DNA from 2 places in the Serratia sp. NFX21 genome. Region 1 is predicted to be linked to the other one. Evidence: predicted binding sites of a transcription regulator. Region 1 holds the regulator's gene; the other holds the start of a gene.

What was found. The regulator LexA, encoded in region 1, represses DNA repair genes until DNA is damaged. The targets are predictions, from matches to a motif close to TNCTGTATGTACATACAGNA.
Region 2: the regulator LexA is predicted to act here: its motif matches at 3,773-3,792, upstream of rmuC (DNA recombination protein RmuC).

Annotation. Positions count from the first base shown of each region.
Region 1 covers NZ_CP183196.1:5,178,035-5,184,680, reverse strand. Annotated here, with positions in the region: gene plsB (glycerol-3-phosphate 1-O-acyltransferase PlsB) at 1-1,856, opposite strand, end outside; gene ACNT1W_RS24265 (diacylglycerol kinase) at 2,006-2,374, shown strand; gene lexA (transcriptional repressor LexA) at 2,496-3,104, shown strand; gene dinF (MATE family efflux transporter DinF) at 3,397-4,761, shown strand; gene ACNT1W_RS24250 (CsbD family protein) at 5,046-5,255, shown strand; gene zur (zinc uptake transcriptional repressor Zur) at 5,364-5,876, opposite strand; gene ACNT1W_RS24240 (anti-sigma factor family protein) at 6,033-6,646, opposite strand, start outside.
Region 2 covers NZ_CP183196.1:733,383-740,028, forward strand. Annotated here, with positions in the region: gene ACNT1W_RS03410 (dienelactone hydrolase family protein) at 43-879, opposite strand; gene udp (uridine phosphorylase) at 1,386-2,147, shown strand; gene ACNT1W_RS03420 (tyrosine-protein phosphatase) at 2,318-3,100, shown strand; gene ACNT1W_RS03425 (DedA family protein) at 3,188-3,718, shown strand; gene rmuC (DNA recombination protein RmuC) at 3,859-5,406, shown strand; gene ubiE (bifunctional demethylmenaquinone methyltransferase/2-methoxy-6-polyprenyl-1,4-benzoquinol methylase UbiE) at 5,486-6,241, shown strand; gene ubiJ (ubiquinone biosynthesis protein UbiJ) at 6,255-6,646, shown strand, end outside.

The DNA of each region.
Region 1 (6,646 bases):
GGCAGAACCAACAGATGATGGATATTGTTACGGTAATAGGTCATCAACACCGCCTGCTCGCGCGGCAGGATGATGATATCGCCGATGTTATCCTTCTCCACCTCGAACTTGTTCATGTTCAGCGCATGATCCAGCAACTCATCCGGCGTTTGGGTTGGTACGGTAACGTCACCGGCATAAGGCACATTGCGCATCAGTTGCAGGTAGCATTCCAACTGCTCAAGCAACTGCTCGCGGGTCAGCGAGCGTTGGCGTGAGGCCAGCAGCGCCGTGGAACACAGGTTCATGGCGTTGGCGGCGGCGGCATTGTTGATGCGCACCATAATCTTGGCCGCCAAATCGTTGACCGTCGGCGTTAACCAGCTTGGGCGCTGGGCTTCGATCGGGTCAATGGATTCGCGCCACTGTGGCACATTCTGGTTCAGGTAAGCGGTCAACGGCAGTGGATCACCAAAGTTGACGTAACCCTGGCCGAGATTACGCAGCTTGCGCAGGCCGCGCAGCATCTGCAGCAGGCTCTCTTTTTCCTTGGTCGCGCCACGCAACTCTTTGGCGTAGGTACCCACTTCCATCACGTGTTCATAACCGATGTAAATCGGCACCAGTGTGATAGGACGGCTACCGCCGCGCAGCATCGCCTGAATGGTCATCGACAGGGTGCCGGTCTTCGGCTCCAGTAAACGTCCGGTACGGGAACGGCCACCTTCAACAAAGTATTCCACCGAGTAACCGCGGGTAAACAGCTCGCCGAGGTATTCACGGAATACCGTCGAGTACAGCTTGTTGCCTTTGAAAGTGCGGCGGATAAAGAAAGCGCCCAGGCGACGGAAGATCGGCCCGGCCGGCCAGAAGTTGAGATTGATACCGGCAGCAATATGCGGCGGCACCAGGCCCTGGTGATACAGCACGTAGGACAGCAGAAGGTAGTCCATGTGGCTGCGGTGGCAGGGCACATAAACAATCTCGTGGCCGTCCTGCGCCAACTGACGCACGCGTTCGGCGTTAGTGACGTTGATACCTTGATACAGTCGGTTCCAGGTCCAGCTCAGCACGCGATCGGAAAGGCGCACCGTCTCGTAAGAGAAGTCGGCAGCGATCTCTTCCATCAGCGCAATGGCATTCTGCTGGGCTTTTTCGTGGGAAATCTTCTTGCTGCGAGCTTCGTCCTCGACCGCTTTTTCGATCGCCTTGGACGCCAACAGCTTGTTGAACAGGTCCTGACGGGCCGGCAGGCTTGGGCCGACGGCGGCCAGACGCTGACGCGAGAAGTGCATGCGCGCTACGCGAGCCAGTTTCTGCGCAATGATTTTGTCCGTACCGTGCTCGGTGGCCATGCGGCGCAGCGAAACGGTATTGGAAAAACGGACAAAGCTGTCGCGGCCGAGCCACAGCACGGCGAAGAATTTCTGCACGCCATTCAGCAGACGCAGATGCGGTGTGCCGTGACCTTCGCGCCCCGGAGAGCGGCCAAACATCACCGAAACCGGCAGCATCTGAATGTCGAGATCCGGATTGCTGCGGTGCAGGTCCAGATAGTCGTGGAACAGTTTTACCGACTCTTCTTTCGGCGTGTAGTAGCGGAATACGCGCGGGCCGTCGTGAATAAACACGTGGCTTGGCAGCACGGTGCCGTCTATCTCCAGCGGATTGAGGGGGTCGGGCAGATCTTGCGCCAGGCACTGGGTGCGCAGCGTCAGCAAATCCGCCTTGGAATTATAAGGTAAAACATACAAAATCGGCCGTGAGGGATCCAACCCTAACTCCGTGACCGGATCTGAAGGGATAACCTTACTTCTTACCAACAGTTTGAGTGGTAAATTCAATAGTTTATAATAAATTTTACGCCAACCTGACATAACAACGTGAAGCCTCTTGTTAGCAATGCGCCGCAAGCATACCAGAAACCGGGTAGCAGATCTGTGGTGTTGGAAAACCGAGAGCCGGGAGAGTTTCCTGGCCTAGACTGTTTAATTATGACTTATCTCTGCTAAAGGCACTAAAAAACATGGCAAACCAAGCAACCGGCCTGACCCGTATTATTAAAGCCGCCGGCTACTCTTATAAAGGCTTTTCCGCTGCCTGGCAGCACGAAGCGGCATTCCGCCAGGAATTGGTGGCGACCGTGCTGGCTATCATACTGGCGATTTGGCTGGACGTGGGTGCGGTAGCGCGCATTTTACTGATCGGATCGGTGCTGTTGGTGATGATCGTCGAAATCCTGAACAGCGCGATTGAGGCGATTGTCGACCGCGTGGGGACTGAGCATCACGAGCTTTCCGGTCGGGCAAAGGATATGGGCTCGGCGGCGGTCTCGCTGGCGATTATTTTGGCGCTGTTTGTCTGGGGGTCGGTGCTGTGGCAGCACTTTGCCTGAGTGGCGGCGTTGCGTTGCGACAGGTGTCGCTAATCCCTGATTTTTATTCACTCTTCGGTTCCCAAGCCGCAGTTACCTGTATATACTCACAGCAAGACTGTATAAACAAACAGGGGGCGGAATGAAAGCACTAACTACCAGACAGCAAGAGGTCTATGATCTGATTCGCGATCATATTTCGTCCACTGGCATGCCGCCAACGCGCGCCGAGATCGCCATGCGTCTGGGGTTCCGTTCGCCAAATGCCGCAGAAGAACACCTGAAAGCGCTGGCGCGTAAAGGCGTTATCGAGATTATCTCCGGCGCTTCGCGCGGCATTCGCCTGCTGATGGAAGATGAAGAGGGTTTACCGCTGATTGGCCGTGTCGCCGCCGGTGAGCCGCTGCTGGCGCAGCAGCATATCGAAGGGCACTACAAGGTCGATCCATCCCTGTTCAAACCGAGCGCGGATTTCCTGCTGCGGGTCAACGGCATGTCGATGCGTGACATCGGTATTCTCGACGGCGATCTGCTGGCGGTGCATAAAACTCAGGACGTGCGTAATGGCCAGGTGGTTGTGGCACGCATCGAAGATGAAGTCACGGTCAAGCGCCTGAAAAAACACGGTAACGTGGTTGAGCTGCTGCCGGAAAACAGTGAATTCCAGCCGATTGTGGTCGATCTGCGTCAGCAGAATTTCACCATTGAAGGTCTGGCGGTCGGTGTGATCCGCAATGGCGACTGGGTTTAATCCTCACGCCCAAACATCGTTCTCTGATTCAAGTCGCCCCAGTTCTGGGGCGATGTCATATCTGATTCACTATATACCCTATAGCTTTCAAGTTGCAGCTAGGCGGCCAACTCGCTCATCCCCAGGCGCTTACTCAGGTAAGTAACTGGGGTGACAAATCTGCCGGGAGCAGATTTGAACGCTGTTTGCAGCGGCCCCGAAGGGGTGTGGCTCATGGACGGGCCACATAACTGAGTGCAGATAACAACGCTGCAACTTGAAAGATGACGGGTATACACGGGAACATTTCACTATGCGCCTGCTTTCTGCCTTCACCAGCGATACCGATAAAGCCCTGTGGCGCCTTGCGCTGCCCATGATTTTCTCCAATATCACCGTGCCGCTGCTTGGGCTGGTAGATACCGCAGTCATCGGCCACCTCGACAGCCCGACCTATCTGGGTGGCGTAGCGGTTGGCTCCATGGCCACCAGCTTCCTGTTTATGCTGTTGCTGTTTCTGCGTATGAGCACCACCGGGCTGACTGCTCAGGCGTTGGGGGCACAAAATCCGCAGGGGCTGGCACGAGCCTTTATGCAGCCGTTGCTGCTGGCGGTGTTGGCCGGGGTGGCTATTGTGTTGCTGCGCTATCCGCTGATTGAGTTGGCGCTAAAAATCGTCGGTGGCGATGGGGCGGTGCTGGAACAGGCTCGCTTATTCCTCGAGATCCGCTGGCTGAGCGCCCCGGCGGCGCTGGCCAATATGGTGATCCTGGGTTGGTTGCTTGGCGTGCAATACGTGCGCGCACCGGTGATCCTGCTGATTGTCGGCAACCTGCTGAATATCGTATTGGATATCTGGCTGGTGATGGGACTGGGCTGGAACGTGCAGGGGGCCGCGACCGCGACCGCCATCTCTGAATATGCCACGCTGCTGTTGGGATTATGGCTGTCCTGGCGCGTGATGCGCATACGCGGCATTTCTGTGCCAATGCTGCGCCAAGCCTGGCGCGGTAATCTGCGGCGTCTGCTGGCGTTGAATCGCGACATTATGCTGCGTTCATTGCTGCTACAACTGTGTTTTGCTTCGTTGACCATCTTCGGTGCCCGGCTGGGCGGCGAGGTGGTCGCGGTAAATGCGGTGCTGATGAATTTGCTGACCTTCACCGCTTATGCGCTGGACGGTTTTGCCTACGCGGTAGAGGCTCATTCGGGCCATGCCTATGGCGCCCGTGACGATAGCCAACTGCGTAAAGTATGGCGTGCGGCTTGCCGGCAGGCCTGTCTGGTGGCGTTGGGCTTTGGTCTGCTCTATGCCGTTGCTGGGCAGCAAATCATTGCCGCCTTGACCTCTTTACCGGAGCTGCGCGCACTGGCGAGCCACTATCTGCCGTGGCAGGTAGTGCTGCCGTTGGTGGGAGTATGGTGCTATTTGCTGGACGGCATGTTTATTGGCGCCACCCGCGGCGCAGAAATGCGTAACAGCATGGCAGTAGCCGCCGCCGGTTATGGGCTGACGCTGTTTACCCTACCTGTACTGGGCAACCATGGATTGTGGCTGGCGCTAGCGGTGTTCCTTTCGCTACGTGGCCTTGCGCTCGGATGGATTTGGCATTGCCACAGGGTGCGAGGGACCTGGTTTACTGCGGATGCGACACAGTCAAAAATGAGTAATAATTAGTTTTTCTTATGTTTTTGTTTATATTAAGTTACATTTTCTTGAGCGAACTTCTTTCCGCTTAACTACTGTTCTTCTGGGGTTTTTACTGATTTATCTTTGTTTTTTGAATTTTTATCCTGACTTTTTCTTTTTTATCGCTATCTGTAGCTATAGTTAATCATGTGGTTGGCGGAATAAATTGGAACTGACAACCCTTTTATTTAGGTCGATTGACCGAAATAATTACTCAGTTAAGTCCGGCCACAGGCGTTTAAAACTGACTAATCACAGGTAACGGAGAGGTTATGAACAAAGATCAAGCCGACGGTAACTGGAAGCAGTTTAAAGGGAAAGTGAAGGAACAGTGGGGCAAGCTGACCGATGACGATCTGACGGTTATTGAAGGGAAACGCGAACAGCTTGTCGGTAAAATTCAGGAACGTTATGGCTACCAGAAAGAGGCGGCCGAGAAAGAAGTTAAATCCTGGGAAGACCACAACAAGTATCGCTGGTAGCGCGCTGGGCCGCAGCGGATTGCGGCCACAAGCTACTTTTAAAGGCCCGGCGTTTTTATCCCCTTAACGCCAAGCCTGCAGGTACAGGGAGGTACCTGAAAACCCAACCTATTTCTTCTTGATGGCGATGCTGTGATCGTGTTCGCCGCAGTCATGCTTGCTGTCACAGGCTTCTACCTCAACGCAACCCGCACACAGGCCATGCGCCTCCACCACGTTATGACGCAGAACAAAACCAGACTCCTTCGCCAGTTTCTGCAACGTCTCTTCGACCCCTTCGGTAGTGCGTTCAGTCACCTGACCACAGCGATCGCAGATAAACAGCGCGGAAGTGTGCGTCGGCTGTTCGAAGTGATGGCACAGCACGTAGCTGTTGGCGGATTCCACCCGGTGAATGAAGCCTTGTTCCAGCAGAAAATCCAGAGCACGGTACACCGTCGGTGGTTTGGCCTGGGGTTCGGCGACGCGCAGCAGATCGAGCAGGTCGTAAGCGCTGATGGCACCGGGCTGCTGTGCCATCAGGCGTAACACTTCCAGCCGCTGCGGTGTCAGACGCACATTGCGTTGCTGACAGAGTTGTTCAGCCTGCGCCAGCAGCTTTTCCTGGGTGCTTGAGTTCATGGCAAATTTCCCGGTACGTAAAAAAGCCGATTTTACCATGCTTCAGTCAAATCGCCGAGAGTCGGCCCCTTTTCCTCTGATATGGCGCACTAATCGGCTGGTTTACCACCTACCGTTCGTCACCAGTGTGACGATGTTCACACTTGAAGTGGCGTCTTAGCTGGCAAGTGAGTGCTGCAAGCGCTCTGCCAACGCGGCCATTTCTGGCGCAGGGTTATGCCCAATCAGCATAAAACCATGACGGCCATCGGCCCAGTAGACCACGTTCATTCCCTGGCGGCGCTCGCTTTGGGCGGACTGAGACTTGCCCGGTTGCTGAACAATACACAGTGCCAGCGCACCGAATTGAGCATCCAGCCAGGTTAATTGAGCGATACGCCGATCGTCGTAAGCCAGCACGCGAGCGCTTTTCAGCTCGGCGCCGCTCAACATTAACTTCGGTAGCGAGAGTGCGATGCCCAGCCGATCGCCGGTTTGCTGTAGCTGATGGGCAATCTGTGTAGGCGTGTCATCGAAGCCTGCCAGCGTTTCCGGCGTGTACAGTGCCATATACTGGGCGACCAAACCGCGCCAGTTGTCTTCTGGCTGGCTGAACTGTAAATAGGCGCGATCGCCTGCGATGCCGAGTGCCAGAAAACCAACCGCGGCGGCGATCAGGCTACGCCGACTGATACCGCGCTGCGGCACTGGGGCGGTAAGGGGGCCTGCGGCGCGCAGACGTTGTACCGGCGCCTCATCAAGCAATGGAGCAAATGCCTGCTTAAAAGGCA
Region 2 (6,646 bases), 800 kb from region 1:
TGTCGCAAGCGGCTGTCTGGTCAGGCAGCCGTGAGGTGAGGTTTACTTAACGCCCGGAACGCCATGTTGGGTGAACCATGCCAGCATGCGTTGCCAACCGTCGGCGGCCGCTTCGGCATCATAGCTTGGCCGGTAGTCGGCATTGAAGGCATGGCCGACGTCAGGATAGACCACGATCTCGGCATCGGCGTTGGCCGCACGCAGCGCCTGACGCATGCTTTCCACCGTATCCAGCGTGATACCTGTGTCTTGCCCGCCATATAATCCCAGCACCGGCGCAGAGAGTTGGGTAGCGACATCGATCGGATGTTTTGGCGAGTTCAGCGTTTTTTCGCCCACCAGTTTGCCGTACCAGGCGACGGCCGCTTTCAACTGCGGATTATGTGCCGCATACAGCCAGCTAATACGCCCGCCCCAGCAGAAACCGGTAATCGCCAGCTTGCCGGCATCGCCACCGTGGCGCGTGGCCCAATGAGCGGCATGATCCAGATCCGCCAGCACCTGACGATCCGGCACTTTGGTCACCAGCTTTTGGAACAGTTCGCCGATGTCGGTGTAATCCCGGGCATCCCCCTGACGGAAATACAGTTCCGGTGCTATCGCCAGATAGCCCTGTTTGGCCAGGCGACGACACACGTCCTGAATGTGCTCATGCACGCCAAAAATCTCTTGTACCACCAGCACCACCGGGAAGGGGCCGCTGCTATCGGCAGGTTTGGCGATATAGGCCGGCAGATTGTCACCCTGTGAAGGAATGGTGGTTTCCCCGGCATGAATGCCTTGTTCGTCGGTGATAATGGTTGAAGCAGCCAAGGGTGTAACGGCCGGGGTGAATCCCCCCTGGGCCTGTTTTAATGTCATCACTTGATCGGTTTTCATTGCGGTCTCCGTGCAATCGAGAAAAGCGCTGAGATTAACTATAGGAAAGATTACCCGTTATTGGCACCGGGTGGAGCATTTTCGGCCAAGTCTGTAAAAAACGAATAATTATCTGGCTTTAGCGCGTTTTTGTTGCCTTTTTATCATGCTATTACGCATGTTGACCTGCATTAATACCATAAGGTGCGTTAGCTCCCTTTATTGTGGCTAAGTCACCGATAAAATAAGGTTATTTTCTGTGGCGGTGTCAATAGTTTCATCAGGAAATCAGCTCTGCGCTCAGGAGACAGGGTGAAAAACGGCGCTGCATTTTGTCGACTAGACTTGGGGCATCTGAGACAACCATTCCAGCTTCTGGTGTGTTTTTGTGACTTTAGTCACAAAAGTTATGTAGATTGCATTCTGTTTCTTTATTCATAGTGATGGTTGTCACGAAATTGAATGGCAATTTTCAGTAGAGTACTTTTTTGTTCCTCCCAATAAACATGATCCATGAGGAGTCTCGCATGTCCCAATCTGACGTTTTTCATCTCGGCCTCACTAAAAAAGATTTACAAGGGGCCCAGCTTGCCATCGTTCCTGGCGATCCACAGCGCGTAGAGAAAATTGCCAAGCTGATGGAAAATCCGGTGCATCTGGCTTCCCATCGTGAATTTACCTCCTGGCGCGCAGAGCTGGACGGCAAGGCGGTGATCGTCTGCTCTACCGGCATTGGTGGCCCGTCTACCTCTATCGCCGTTGAAGAACTGGCGCAATTGGGTATCCGTACCTTCCTGCGTATCGGCACCACCGGTGCGATCCAGTCGAACATCAATGTCGGCGATGTTCTGGTCACCACCGCCGCGGTTCGTCTCGACGGTGCCAGCCTGCACTTCGCACCGATGGAGTTCCCGGCCGTGGCCGACTTTGCCTGTACCACGGCACTGGTCGAAGCCGCCAAGGCTGCCGGCGCCACCACGCACATTGGCGTGACCGCGTCTTCTGATACCTTCTACCCTGGCCAGGAACGTTACGATACCTTCTCCGGCCGCGTCGTCAGCCGCTTCAAAGGCTCGATGGAAGAATGGCAGTCGATGGGCGTGATGAACTATGAAATGGAATCCGCTACCTTGCTGACCATGTGTGCCAGCCAGGGCCTGCGTGCCGGTATGGTTGCCGGTGTGATTGTTAACCGCACCCAGCAGGAAATCCCGAACGCAGAAACCATGAAAAACACCGAAAGCAAAGCGGTGCAGATCGTGGTTGATGCGGCGCGCCGCCTGCTGTAATTACCTCGCAGTTCAACGGGTCGCCGACGCGGCCCGTTTCTCCATTCGGCCGTAATCTGTTACGGTTAACCTCATCAGCGCCATCTTTCTGGCCGCCTCTTTACCCGTTGAGCCCGGTTTTTCCGCTGCTCTCAGGTTGCGTTTTTCAGACAATAACCACGAGGACGTCTATGACTGCCCAGATCCTGCTTCATCCTTCATTGGCGCCGCTTGATGGCGGCATTAACTTTCGCGATCTTGGCGGCAATAGCGTCGCCGATGGCCGCCGTATCAAGCGTGGTCTGCTGTTCCGCTCAGGCTCGCTGGAGCGTCTGACCGAAGACGACTGCACCTTCCTGGCCGGTGTGCCGGTGCGTTCGGTGCTGGATTACCGTGACGCCGATGAAGTTCAGGCCAAGCCTGATGTCCTGTGGAACGGCGCCGATTATCATCATTTCCCGGCCAATCCGTTGAGCAATGAGGTGAATGCCAACCTGGAAAAACTGACCAGCGAAACGCTGGCCGGTTTCGACGCACAGGCCTTTATGCTGGAACTTTACCGTCGACTGCCTTTCGGTAATGCGGCGTATAAGCAGTTGGCCCAATTGCTGAGCAATGTCGATAACGGTGCCATCGTCCAGCACTGCGCGGTAGGCAAGGATCGTACCGGGGTCGGTTCGGCGCTGGTGTTGTTTGCGCTGGGGGCAGATGAAGCGACGGTAGTGGAAGATTACCTGCTGACCGAAACCACGCTGGCGACCTTCCGCGAACAGATGCTGGATCAACTGTCGATTCGCCTTAACGCTTCGGCACTGGGGCAATTTGCCTATGTGCTCAGCGCCCGTGAAGAATTCCTGATGACCGCCCTGAACTGCATCCGTGACCAATATGGTTCAACCGATCGCTGGCTGGAGGCCGAGTACGGACTGGGCCAAAACCAGCGTGAAGCACTGCAGGCGTTCTACCTCGAGTAAACTGCACGGGTGTTTAGCCGGGGTTTAATCGGCCCCGGCCGGCATTGCGTATCCTTGGGGCCATAAATCCCGCATCAGGAGCCCATATTGAGCCTCAATGACATTATCCACTGGGTCAGCGACACCGTGCGGCAGCATGAAGCCTGGGCCATCCCGATTATCTTCTTCCTGGCGTTCGGCGAATCGCTGGCGTTCCTGTCGCTGCTGTTGCCGGCCACGGTGATTCTGCTGGCGCTGGGAGCCTTGATAGGCGAAAGCGGCATTGCATTCTGGCCTATCTGGGCCGCCGCCGCTGCCGGGGCCTTTTTCGGCGACTGGCTCTCTTACTGGATTGGCTATCACTATCAAGACCGGGTGGCGCATATGTGGCCCCTTTCCCGCAATCCACAGCTACTCACGCGTGGCCATGCGTTTTTTGAACGCTGGGGAGTACTGGGCATTTTCATTGGTCGCTTCTTCGGCCCGTTGCGTGCCGTGGTGCCTTTGGTTGGTGGCATTTGCGGTATGCCCCAGCGTTATTTCCAGGTGGCGAATATCACGTCGGCGATGATCTGGGCGTTTGGCATTCTCGCGCCGGGGGCGTTTGGCATCAAGTGGTTAAGCCAGTGGTTTGGCTAGTTCTGGTCTGACTTGCGTAGCGTTTCGCAATTTTGCGCCGTTGGGGCAAAAACAGACTGGACATCCATACAGCATCCCCTTAACGTGACGGGCAACAGGCGCATAAAACGCCGGAACGGTCAGGTGTAACAGGAGGCAGGGTGGATACCAGTTTGGTTTACGGTATGGGCGGGGTGGCAATTGGCCTGCTGTTGGGGTGGCTAATTGCCAGTTTGCGTGTGCAGCAGACGCAGGCACAGCATGAAACCGAGCAACGGCTGTTGGAACAATCGCTACAGCAGGCGCAGCAGGAAACAGCAGCCCGGCAAGAAACGCTGCAGCGTAATGAACAACAAATGCGACAGACCGATCTGGAACTGCGCAATTTGCACAGCCAGCTGGCTGCCGGGCACGAAAAACTTCAACAGCTCAATCACTGGCGCAACGAATGCGAGTTGCTGAATCAGGAACTGCGCGCCCAGCGTGAGGTTAACAGCGCTCAGGAGGCCGAGCTGCGTGAGGTGACTATCCGCCTGGAAGAGACCCGTATGGCGGCAGAAGAGAAACAGCGTCTGCTGATTAACAGCGAGCAGCGCCTCACCACCCAATTTGAAAATTTGGCTAACCGCATTTTTGAACACAGCGGGCGCAAGGTTGACGAGCAGAATAAGCAAAGCCTGGACCGCCTGTTACTGCCGCTGCGTGAGCAACTCGATGGTTTCCGCCGCCAGGTACAGGATAGTTTTGGCCAGGAAGCGCGTGAACGCCATACGCTGACCCACGAAATACGTAACCTGCAGCAGCTCAATGCACAAATGGCACGCGAGGCGATTAACCTCACCAAGGCCCTGAAAGGGGATAACAAAACTCAGGGTAACTGGGGTGAGGTGGTGTTAAGTCGGGTACTGGAAGCCTCCGGCCTGCGCGAAGGACACGAATACGAAACCCAGGTCAATGTGCGGCTGGATCATCAGAGCCGTATGCAGCCCGACGTTATCGTTCGTTTACCGCAGGGTAAGGACGTGGTCATCGATGCGAAAATGTCGCTGGTGGCCTACGAACGTTACTTCAACAGTGAAGATGAAGTGGAACGCGAGGCGGCGCTGAGTGAGCATATTGGCTCGCTGCGTGGCCATATCCGCCTGTTGGGACGCAAGGATTACCAGCAGTTGCCCGGCCTGCGTTCGCTGGACTACGTACTGATGTTTATTCCGGTCGAGCCGGCTTTCCTGCTGGCCATCGACCGTGAGCCGGAGCTGATCAGCGAAGCGCTCAAACACAACATCATGCTGGTCAGCCCGACTACCTTGCTGGTGGCGTTGCGCACCATCACCAATCTTTGGCGCTATGAGCATCAGAGCCAGAATGCCCAACGCATTGCCGACAGAGCGGCGCGGTTGTATGACAAAATGCGGCTGTTTGTTGACGATATGTCGGCGCTGGGGCAGAGCCTGGACAAGGCCCAGGGGAGTTATCGCCAGGCGATGAATAAACTGAGCGAAGGCCGTGGTAATCTTATCGGCCAGACCGAGGGGTTCCGCGCTTTGGGGGTTGAGGTGAAAAGGCCGATTAACCCGCTGCTGGCTCAGCAGGCCAGTGCGCAGCATGATGAAGAATGCGAGGCGACGGGCTTTGATGAAGTTGACGCGTTGCCCGGGGCGGAAGACGACGACTCCGCAGAGGAACCCCGCTCCGCATCGCAGGCATGACAGCGGCTGCGAGGTGGGGTATTGCGTAGGGTTCTGGTACACTCATCCACACTAAATTGACTGAATAGCAGGCAGGACAATGGCAGATCAACCGCAGGAAACCACCGACTTCGGTTTTCGCACCGTAGCTAGAGACGAGAAGCAGGCCATGGTGGCAGATGTTTTTCATTCGGTAGCTGCAAAGTATGACGTGATGAACGACCTGATGTCGTTTGGTATCCACCGTATCTGGAAGCGTTTTACCATTGACTGCAGCGGCGTTCGCCGTGGGCAGCGGGTGTTGGATCTGGCCGGTGGTACCGGTGACCTGGCCGCCAAGTTCTCCCGCATGGTCGGTGAGCAGGGGCAGGTGGTACTGGCGGACATTAACGATTCCATGCTGAAGATGGGGCGCGAGAAGCTGCGCGACCGCGGCATTATCGGTAACGTCAACTATGTGCAGGCCAATGCCGAAGCGCTGCCGTTCCCGGATAACTATTTTGACTGCATTACCATTTCCTTCGGCCTGCGCAACGTGACCGACAAAGACAAGGCGCTGCGTTCCATGTTCCGCGTGCTTAAGCCGGGCGGCCGTTTGCTGGTGCTGGAGTTCTCCAAGCCGCTGCTGGCGCCGTTAAGTAAAGCCTATGACGCCTACTCGTTCCACGTGCTGCCGAAAATCGGGGAGCTGGTGGTGAAGGATCCGGAAAGTTACCGTTATCTGGCTGAGTCGATCCGCATGCATCCCGATCAGGAAACCCTGAAAGGTATGATGGGGGCTGCCGGCTTTGACAACGTGACCTATTTTAACCTGACCGGCGGCATTGTGGCCCTGCATCGCGGCTTCAAGTTCTGATATGGACATGCCGATGCTGTTAACCCCGTTGTTGACCGGCGTGCTGGAAACATCGCTCAACAGCCTGCTGTTCCGCGATCGCAGCATGAAAGCCGCCCGTTTGCGCCTGGCGGGTAAGGTTCTGCGTATTGAATTGCAGGAGCTTTCCTCACCGTTGGTGTTGCTGTTCAGTGAGCAGCGTGTCGATGTGCTTGGTCAGTCTGAAGATACCGCCGACTGCACGGTGCGCAGCCGCATCTCGGTGTTGCTGAAGCTGCGGGATCGCCAGCAACTTTCGCCATTGATGCGCAGCGGTGAACTGATTGTCGAAGGTGATATTCAGGTGGTTCAACAACTGGTTGGGCTGCTCGATCTGGCAGAGTGGGATCCGGCTGAATGGTTGGCCCCCTACATCGGCGATATTGC